Regions from separate parts of the Sporosarcina sp. P19 genome, predicted to be linked through region 3. Evidence: riboswitches for the same ligand, from Rfam matches in the RefSeq annotation. Region 3 holds a riboswitch; each other region holds the start of a gene.

Evidence for each region. Region 3 has a riboswitch for thiamine pyrophosphate ahead of CSV74_RS07300 (ABC transporter ATP-binding protein). Riboswitches for the same ligand answer to the same signal wherever they lie in the genome.
Region 1: it holds a riboswitch for thiamine pyrophosphate, as region 3 does, so the genes downstream of both, CSV74_RS09835 (thiamine phosphate synthase) here and CSV74_RS07300 (ABC transporter ATP-binding protein) in region 3, are expected to answer to the same signal.
Region 2: it holds a riboswitch for thiamine pyrophosphate, as region 3 does, so the genes downstream of both, CSV74_RS09370 (ECF transporter S component) here and CSV74_RS07300 (ABC transporter ATP-binding protein) in region 3, are expected to answer to the same signal.

The regions. Positions count from the first base shown of each region.
Region 1 covers NZ_PDYR01000008.1:15,100-17,301, reverse strand. Annotated here, with positions in the region: gene CSV74_RS09845 (thiazole synthase) at 1-296, opposite strand, end outside; gene thiS (sulfur carrier protein ThiS) at 293-499, opposite strand; gene CSV74_RS09835 (thiamine phosphate synthase) at 483-1,082, opposite strand; TPP riboswitch at 1,153-1,261, opposite strand; gene CSV74_RS09830 (phosphoribosylaminoimidazolesuccinocarboxamide synthase) at 1,698-2,202, shown strand, end outside.
Region 2 covers NZ_PDYR01000007.1:79,545-81,746, forward strand. Annotated here, with positions in the region: gene CSV74_RS09365 (ABC transporter ATP-binding protein) at 1-662, opposite strand, end outside; gene CSV74_RS09370 (ECF transporter S component) at 684-1,253, opposite strand; TPP riboswitch at 1,336-1,447, opposite strand; gene CSV74_RS09375 (exonuclease domain-containing protein) at 1,636-2,202, shown strand, end outside.
Region 3 covers NZ_PDYR01000005.1:38,828-41,029, forward strand. Annotated here, with positions in the region: gene CSV74_RS07295 (DUF4430 domain-containing protein) at 1-350, opposite strand, end outside; cobalamin riboswitch at 469-656, opposite strand; TPP riboswitch at 798-896, shown strand; gene CSV74_RS07300 (ABC transporter ATP-binding protein) at 982-1,752, shown strand; gene CSV74_RS07305 (ABC transporter permease) at 1,749-2,202, shown strand, end outside.

The DNA.
Region 1 (2,202 bases), on a different contig from region 3:
ACCTTTACCATGTCGCAAAGTCCGGATGCTTTTGCGAGACGTGCGATATGTACAGCTTCTTCTGCTGTGCTTGCTCCTGCCGTATTCGGTAGCAATGTATAGCGTGTTAAATCTAGTTGTTCGAGGAAATTGGGCTGTGACTTCTCAAAAATATCCATGCGTCGTACCGCGAACGTCAGGATCTCTGCTTCTGATACCTCAACTGCTTGCTTTTGTATTTTAAATGAAGGATATTTCCCCGTACCTAGTAATAACCGTGAAGAGAATTTTTTATCTGCTATTTTTAACATTTTCATCCGCCTCCTACAAAATGTATGATTTCAATTTGGTCTCGGTCCATAATTGGTGCGTCATAGTAATCTTTCTGCAAAATCTCTTTGTTTTTCTCCACAATCAAAATACGATCGCCAAGTCCTAAATGCTCAAGTAACTGCTGAATCGTCCCTACTTCCGGAACGACCGAATACGATTTTCCGTTCAAATCAATCATTTTCTCCATCAGACGACACTCCATTTCTATAACTTTGTAAGACTTTTAGTGAATGCATAGGGGATAATACGGCAGCACCTGCTACATTGTTTCGCTGTAAATTGGGCAAGTGATGCGGCTGAATTCCGCCGATTGCATACACGGGAATCGAACTACACTCTGCAATAGAAAACAATTCCTCCGTTCCGCGCGCTGGCAGTCCGGGCTTCGATTTCGTCTCGAAAACATGCCCGTACAAAAGCCAGTCTGCTCCTTCTTTCACAGCTTCCTTTGCTTCTGCCAACGAATGAATCGAGCAACCGAATGCCAGCTCAGGAAATTCTTGATGTGCATCTGGTAAAGACATGCCATAACCGGTCAGCTGTACTTTTGATAGGTTCAGCCTGCTAGCTAGGTGAGGTCTGGCATGTAGAATGAGCTTGTTGAGTGGAAATCCAGCACATGCAAGGCGCGTGACTATATTTACAAGCTGTTCATCTGTCTTGGACTTTTCCCGCAAAATGATGGCGTCAAGAAACGGTGCAGTCTGCTGCAAGTGTAGCGTCAGTTCATCAATTGAAAGGCGGTCGTCGGTCACGCCAAGTAATTTCATTCATTCCCCTCCAATAGAAAAAACCACTTCCCGAATCGGAAAGTGGTAGAAATGTCGACAGAAATATATCCGGAACGACTCGCCACTTCCCTCCGCAGGTGCTAATCTGTTCAGGTGATAAGGGTTTCAGAGCCACACTCTTTTCTCAGTCCTTGTGAAGGATTCCCCTAATGGTCAAAATATTTAGTTTTCATATCTAGCATATCATGTGTATGGCGGAATGAAAAGAGTTTCTTTTACATATGTACTCATTCAGCGATTTGATTAGCGATACCGATTTCTACACTATTTACAGTGATTTCCATAATTTTGTTGTTTCAAAGGATGCTTGCTTCTTGTAGAGTCGGTTCCATACTTGCCTTGATGGAAGAGTACGTATGCTACTTAGTACATATTTCAAAAAGCGCTCCGAATAAAAGATAGAAGGTAACTGTATGAAAGTATATGATTCATTTCCTCCTCTTTAAAGTGTATGTGTGATCCTAAGTATAAGAGTATTTTGTGAAATCTGCCGTGATGCCTATCAACTTTCGTCAAACAATACTTTTTCTTCTCGTCAAAGTGCTTTATACTGAATAGGTAGTACACATTTATGAATAGAGGAGAATCGTACGGATGAAATTAACCTATTCTGGTAAAACGAAAGACGTCTACCGCTTGGAAGATGGCCACGTGCTATTGAAATTCAAGGATGATGTAACAGGGGAAGATGGTGTATTCGATCCAGGTGCTAACACAGTAGGCCTGACGATTGATGGTGCTGGGAAGTCTGGACTTCGCATGACGAAATACTTTTTCGAGAAATTGGAGGAGCAAAACGTACCAACACATTATATCGATGCTGATCTGGATGAAGTAACGATGACGGTGAAACCTGCTACGGTCTTTGGTAAAGGATTAGAAGTGATTTGTCGATACCGTGCGGTCGGAAGTTTCTTGCGCAGATTCGGTGCGTATGCTGAAGAAGGGCAAGTATTGGATGCTTTCGTGGAAGTGACGCTAAAAGACGATGAACGTCAAGATCCACCTATTTCAGAAGATGCTTTGGCGCAACTTCATATTTTAACGCATGAAGAATACGCAACGCTTAAAGAATTAACTCAACAAATTTCTGAAGTCG
Region 2 (2,202 bases), on a different contig from region 3:
GCGAAGATCTCTGCAGGTGAACCGTCTGCTATCATAACCCCATGATCATTAAACAGCACTACGCGATCAACCCAGTCCGCAATCAAATCAATTTTATGTTCCACGATAATCACAGTTTTATCAGCGGTTGCTTCTTTAATAGAAGACCAAATTTGTTGCGTGCCTTCTGGATCCAGTAAGGCAGATGGTTCATCCAAAAATAGCACGTCAGGTTCCAGTAATAATACAGAAGCTAATGCTAACCGCTGCTTCATACCTTGCGACATTTCATTGATGGACGTATGTGGGTCTTTCAAATGCAAGTCTACACGTTTCAATACCTCTTCAATAAGAAGGGCCATTTCTTCACGCGGAACTTGAAGATTTTCCAATACGAAAGCGAGTTCCTCATCGACATATGTCATACAGAACTGTGTATCGGGGTCTTGGAAAACGAATCCCCATGAGTCAGGCAACTGAATGTCTGTTGCTTTCATTGGTAGTTCGATAGAGTTTGGTATAATGCCGCTCAATACTTGGAGTAAAGTAGATTTCCCGCAACCACTAGGACCGAGCATGAGAACTTTTTCACCAGGCCGAACAGAGAAGGAGAGGTCTTTAAAGAGCAAAGCATCTTCTCCTGGAAACTTTAATCGTAAATCGGTAACGCTGATGTTTTTCATAGTTGGATCATTCCTCCGCGTTTACTGATCAAGCAACGTATATTCTTTCTTATCAACAGGTCGAATTAACGATGTCACGCCTGTTGCTTCTAGCGCTCTTACAATAAATACAGCGAAAATACCTGTGAAGATGAATGCGCTGATTGTACGTAATCCGTATTTCACAATGAGTGCCCATGTTTCGAGTGCTGCGTACCCGTAAATTAAATCGAGTCCGAAACTTGCAAGACATGAAGCGATACCTGCTAACCCGGCGATTAAAATGGAATAGCGTCTATAACGGAATGCAGCAAACAGTAATTCCGCAGCAAGACCCTGTGCAAACCCATACATCAAAACCTCAATACCATGTCCGGCAAACGCAGACAAGGAAGCCCCTGCCAGACTTGCGATGAATGCAGTACCAGGCTTTCGCAATAATAAAAAGGCGAACGGTCCTACCATGAACCACATGCCGTAAAGCAGTTGACGTGCGACAGGCATGATCGGTTTGACGACAGTGTATAAATCATCCCAAAACTTCATCAGTACCCCAAACACCACGCCAATCATGATGGTGATCAACAAATCGGTAAACTTTAACTTCTTCATACTCTTCCACTCCTTGTTATTTTTTTATACAAAAAAGCCGTCTGAAGAGCAGACGGCCGAAGAAGGAAAGAGATTCCTGTATAATTCCATCGATCACGGTCTCTACGCTGGCATTACCCAGATCAGATTAACGGTCAGCAGTAGATTAATCTGCTATCTCAGCCTGTTTCTCTCAAGCACCCGTACGGACAATTATGTAAGTAATCCTAGTATACAGCACGTTGAATTGTCTGGCAACTTAAGAAATTACTACACGTTTCAATGAACTGCATACAGTTTAAATTGAACATATACTAGTGAAATCCTGATATACTAAAAGGATAGAAATAATCTTAATTGTGTTCTTAATATAATGTAAATAGAGTGTAAAAGGAGTTTTTACATGACGAAACATATAGCATTTATTGACGTGGAAACGACAGGTATGAGTGCCGAGGCCAGTGAAGTGATCGAGTTAGGCGTTATGCTCGGAGAGTATGAAGATAATCGTATTATTCGGGTGGCTGATGAGTATTGCGAGTTTCAAGAACCGTTCTATTCCATCTCTCCGACCATTACGAATCTCACAGGCATTACCGATCAGATGGTAAGAGGGAAGTCATTGGATATGGATAGAATCTTGAAAATACTAGATCAAGCAGACGGTATAGTAGCGCATAACGCATCATTTGATAGAGGATTCGTTAGTCGACTATTGCCTGAAACGCTCGACATGGACTGGTATTGCTCCGTCCGACAAATCAAATGGAAGAATTACGGCTTTGAGAACGGTAAACTGCAACAATTGCTGAGAGCGCACCGAATTCAAGTGCATAACGCTCACAGAGCGCTCGACGATGCAAAAAATCTTGCGGTCTTGTTGAACTCGTCCAATCCGCATCTGGAAGATGATACATTCATCTCCTATTTGATGAATAAAGCGCCGATGAAGAAACCAGCTAAAACAAGA
Region 3 (2,202 bases):
AGTAACCCGAAGATAAAGCGAATATGATCTGTACCATGATGTATAGGTTCTAGATAATCTGGATCTTCTTTTTGCCATTCTGGTAATATCCACTCGCCATTATTCAGGTCTTCACCTGCTGCGTAAAGTCCTACTAATGTTTGCCACGAATCCAATTTCATTTTTTTGTTTTTATAAAATTGAATGGTTTTAGCTAATAATTCTTCCACATCTGCCTGCTCGGCAACCGTTGCTTTGGTTTTCTCTACTCCTGTATCAACCGCTTGTACTGTTGGAGTTAAAACCGACAACACCAACAACAAACTTAGCAACACAGAGAATGTCTTGCTTACTCGACTACCTTTCCTCAACGACTCCTACCCCCTATTTTTCTCAATAAAAAAATCCCGCCTCCGGAAAGAGACAAGGATGGATGCGTGTTTAGACATACATAATACAACACAACATACACACCTTTTCCCGGAAGGCTGTAAGCATTGTATTATGGTAAGTCTCCTGACTTTTGGATACGAACGCAACTTCAACCTTCCCAGTATAAATACCAGTGGTTGTCTGAAGTTACTTTCCAATTACAGTGGCCGGACCGTTCAGGATTTTCACCTGATTCCTTTTTACGTCTTGCAAACTAGCAAGACACCAAAATACGCTATAAACTCCCCTTAATCATAATGAGTCGACAAAACAATTGCAATAGCGAGATTTTTGACGTGTAGAATATTTTCCAACCTCCTATAAATGACCAATTTATTCCTTTCCTATCTTGACTATCTTTTCAGACTATGTAACGATAAGATATGGATAAACACTAGGGGTGCTGTTGCTGAGAGAGGCGTTCGCCTTAACCCTCGAAACCTGCTCTAGATAATGCTAGCGGAGGGAAGTGGACATATGACGGATTTCGACCGTACTATGCAACCGCTTCGCACAGAGAAGTGGTTTTTTTGTGTGTATTTTTTGAAGAAATGAGAAGTGGTAAGAATGATGACGAATAAGGTTTTAGAGTTTACGAATGTATCTTTTCATTATCGAGCAACCAATGCTTCGAAACCAACTGCTATTTTTGATCAAGTCGATTGGCATGTAAATGAAGGCGAATTTGTCAGCATCATTGGACCAAGTGGTTACGGGAAAAGCACGTTGTTCCGACTAGTCACCGGTCTAGAAAATCCTGACAGTGGTGAGATTTCATTGAACGGAGAAGTGACAACGAAGCGGTTGGGCAAAGTCGGCTATATGCCGCAGCAAGACTTACTTATGCCGTGGCGAACGATTCTTGAAAATGTCCAATTACCAGTAGAACTTCAAGGCGATAAACCTACTGCCGATCAGATCATCCAGCTACTAGCTGATTTCGGACTGGCAGGCGAAGAAAACGCCTATCCTGGAAATTTATCAGGTGGGATGCGACAACGGGTTTCCTTTTTACGAACGATCCTGACCGGCTCCAATGTTTTATTGCTGGACGAGCCATTCAGCGCATTGGATGCAATCACACGGCTGACGATGCAAGAGTGGCTGATCGATCAATGGCAGAAGCTCGATAAAACGATCGTCTTCATCACACATGATATCGACGAAGCTTTATTTCTATCCGATCGCATCTTTGTACTAGCTGAAAGACCAGTACAGACGATTCGCGAAGTCATCGTGCCTCTTAGCCGACCACGTACTATGCGAGACTTGGCACGGCCCGAACTGATGGAACTGAAGGAGCAACTTATTAGTGAGCTTCGTTCGGAGGCGCGGCTATGAAGAAAATCACTTCGTATAGTTGGTCTATACTTTTCGTTTCGATTTTACTGGGCCTATGGGAAATTAGCGCACGTCTTTACGACAAAAGCTTTCTCTTCCCGTCCCCTTCAGCGATTCTGATCAGATTATGGGAGCTAAAAACGGAGCTGTTTATCCACCACTTACCTCCGACTGCTTTAACTATCTTAATCGGCTTATCGATTTCAATCATGCTCGGATCCACACTGGCAATTGCGATGTATAGTAAGAAACCGATCGAGCAGGCGTTTTACCCTATCCTGATCGCGTCGCAAACGATTCCGGTCATCGCGCTCGCACCGATTTTCGTCTTATGGTTCGGCTACAGTATTTGGAGTAAAGTCGCGGTTACGGTACTGATTACTTTTTTCCCGATTACCGTCAGCGTTTTCGACGGCTTGCGCTCTTCAGATAAAAATTTACGTGAATTAA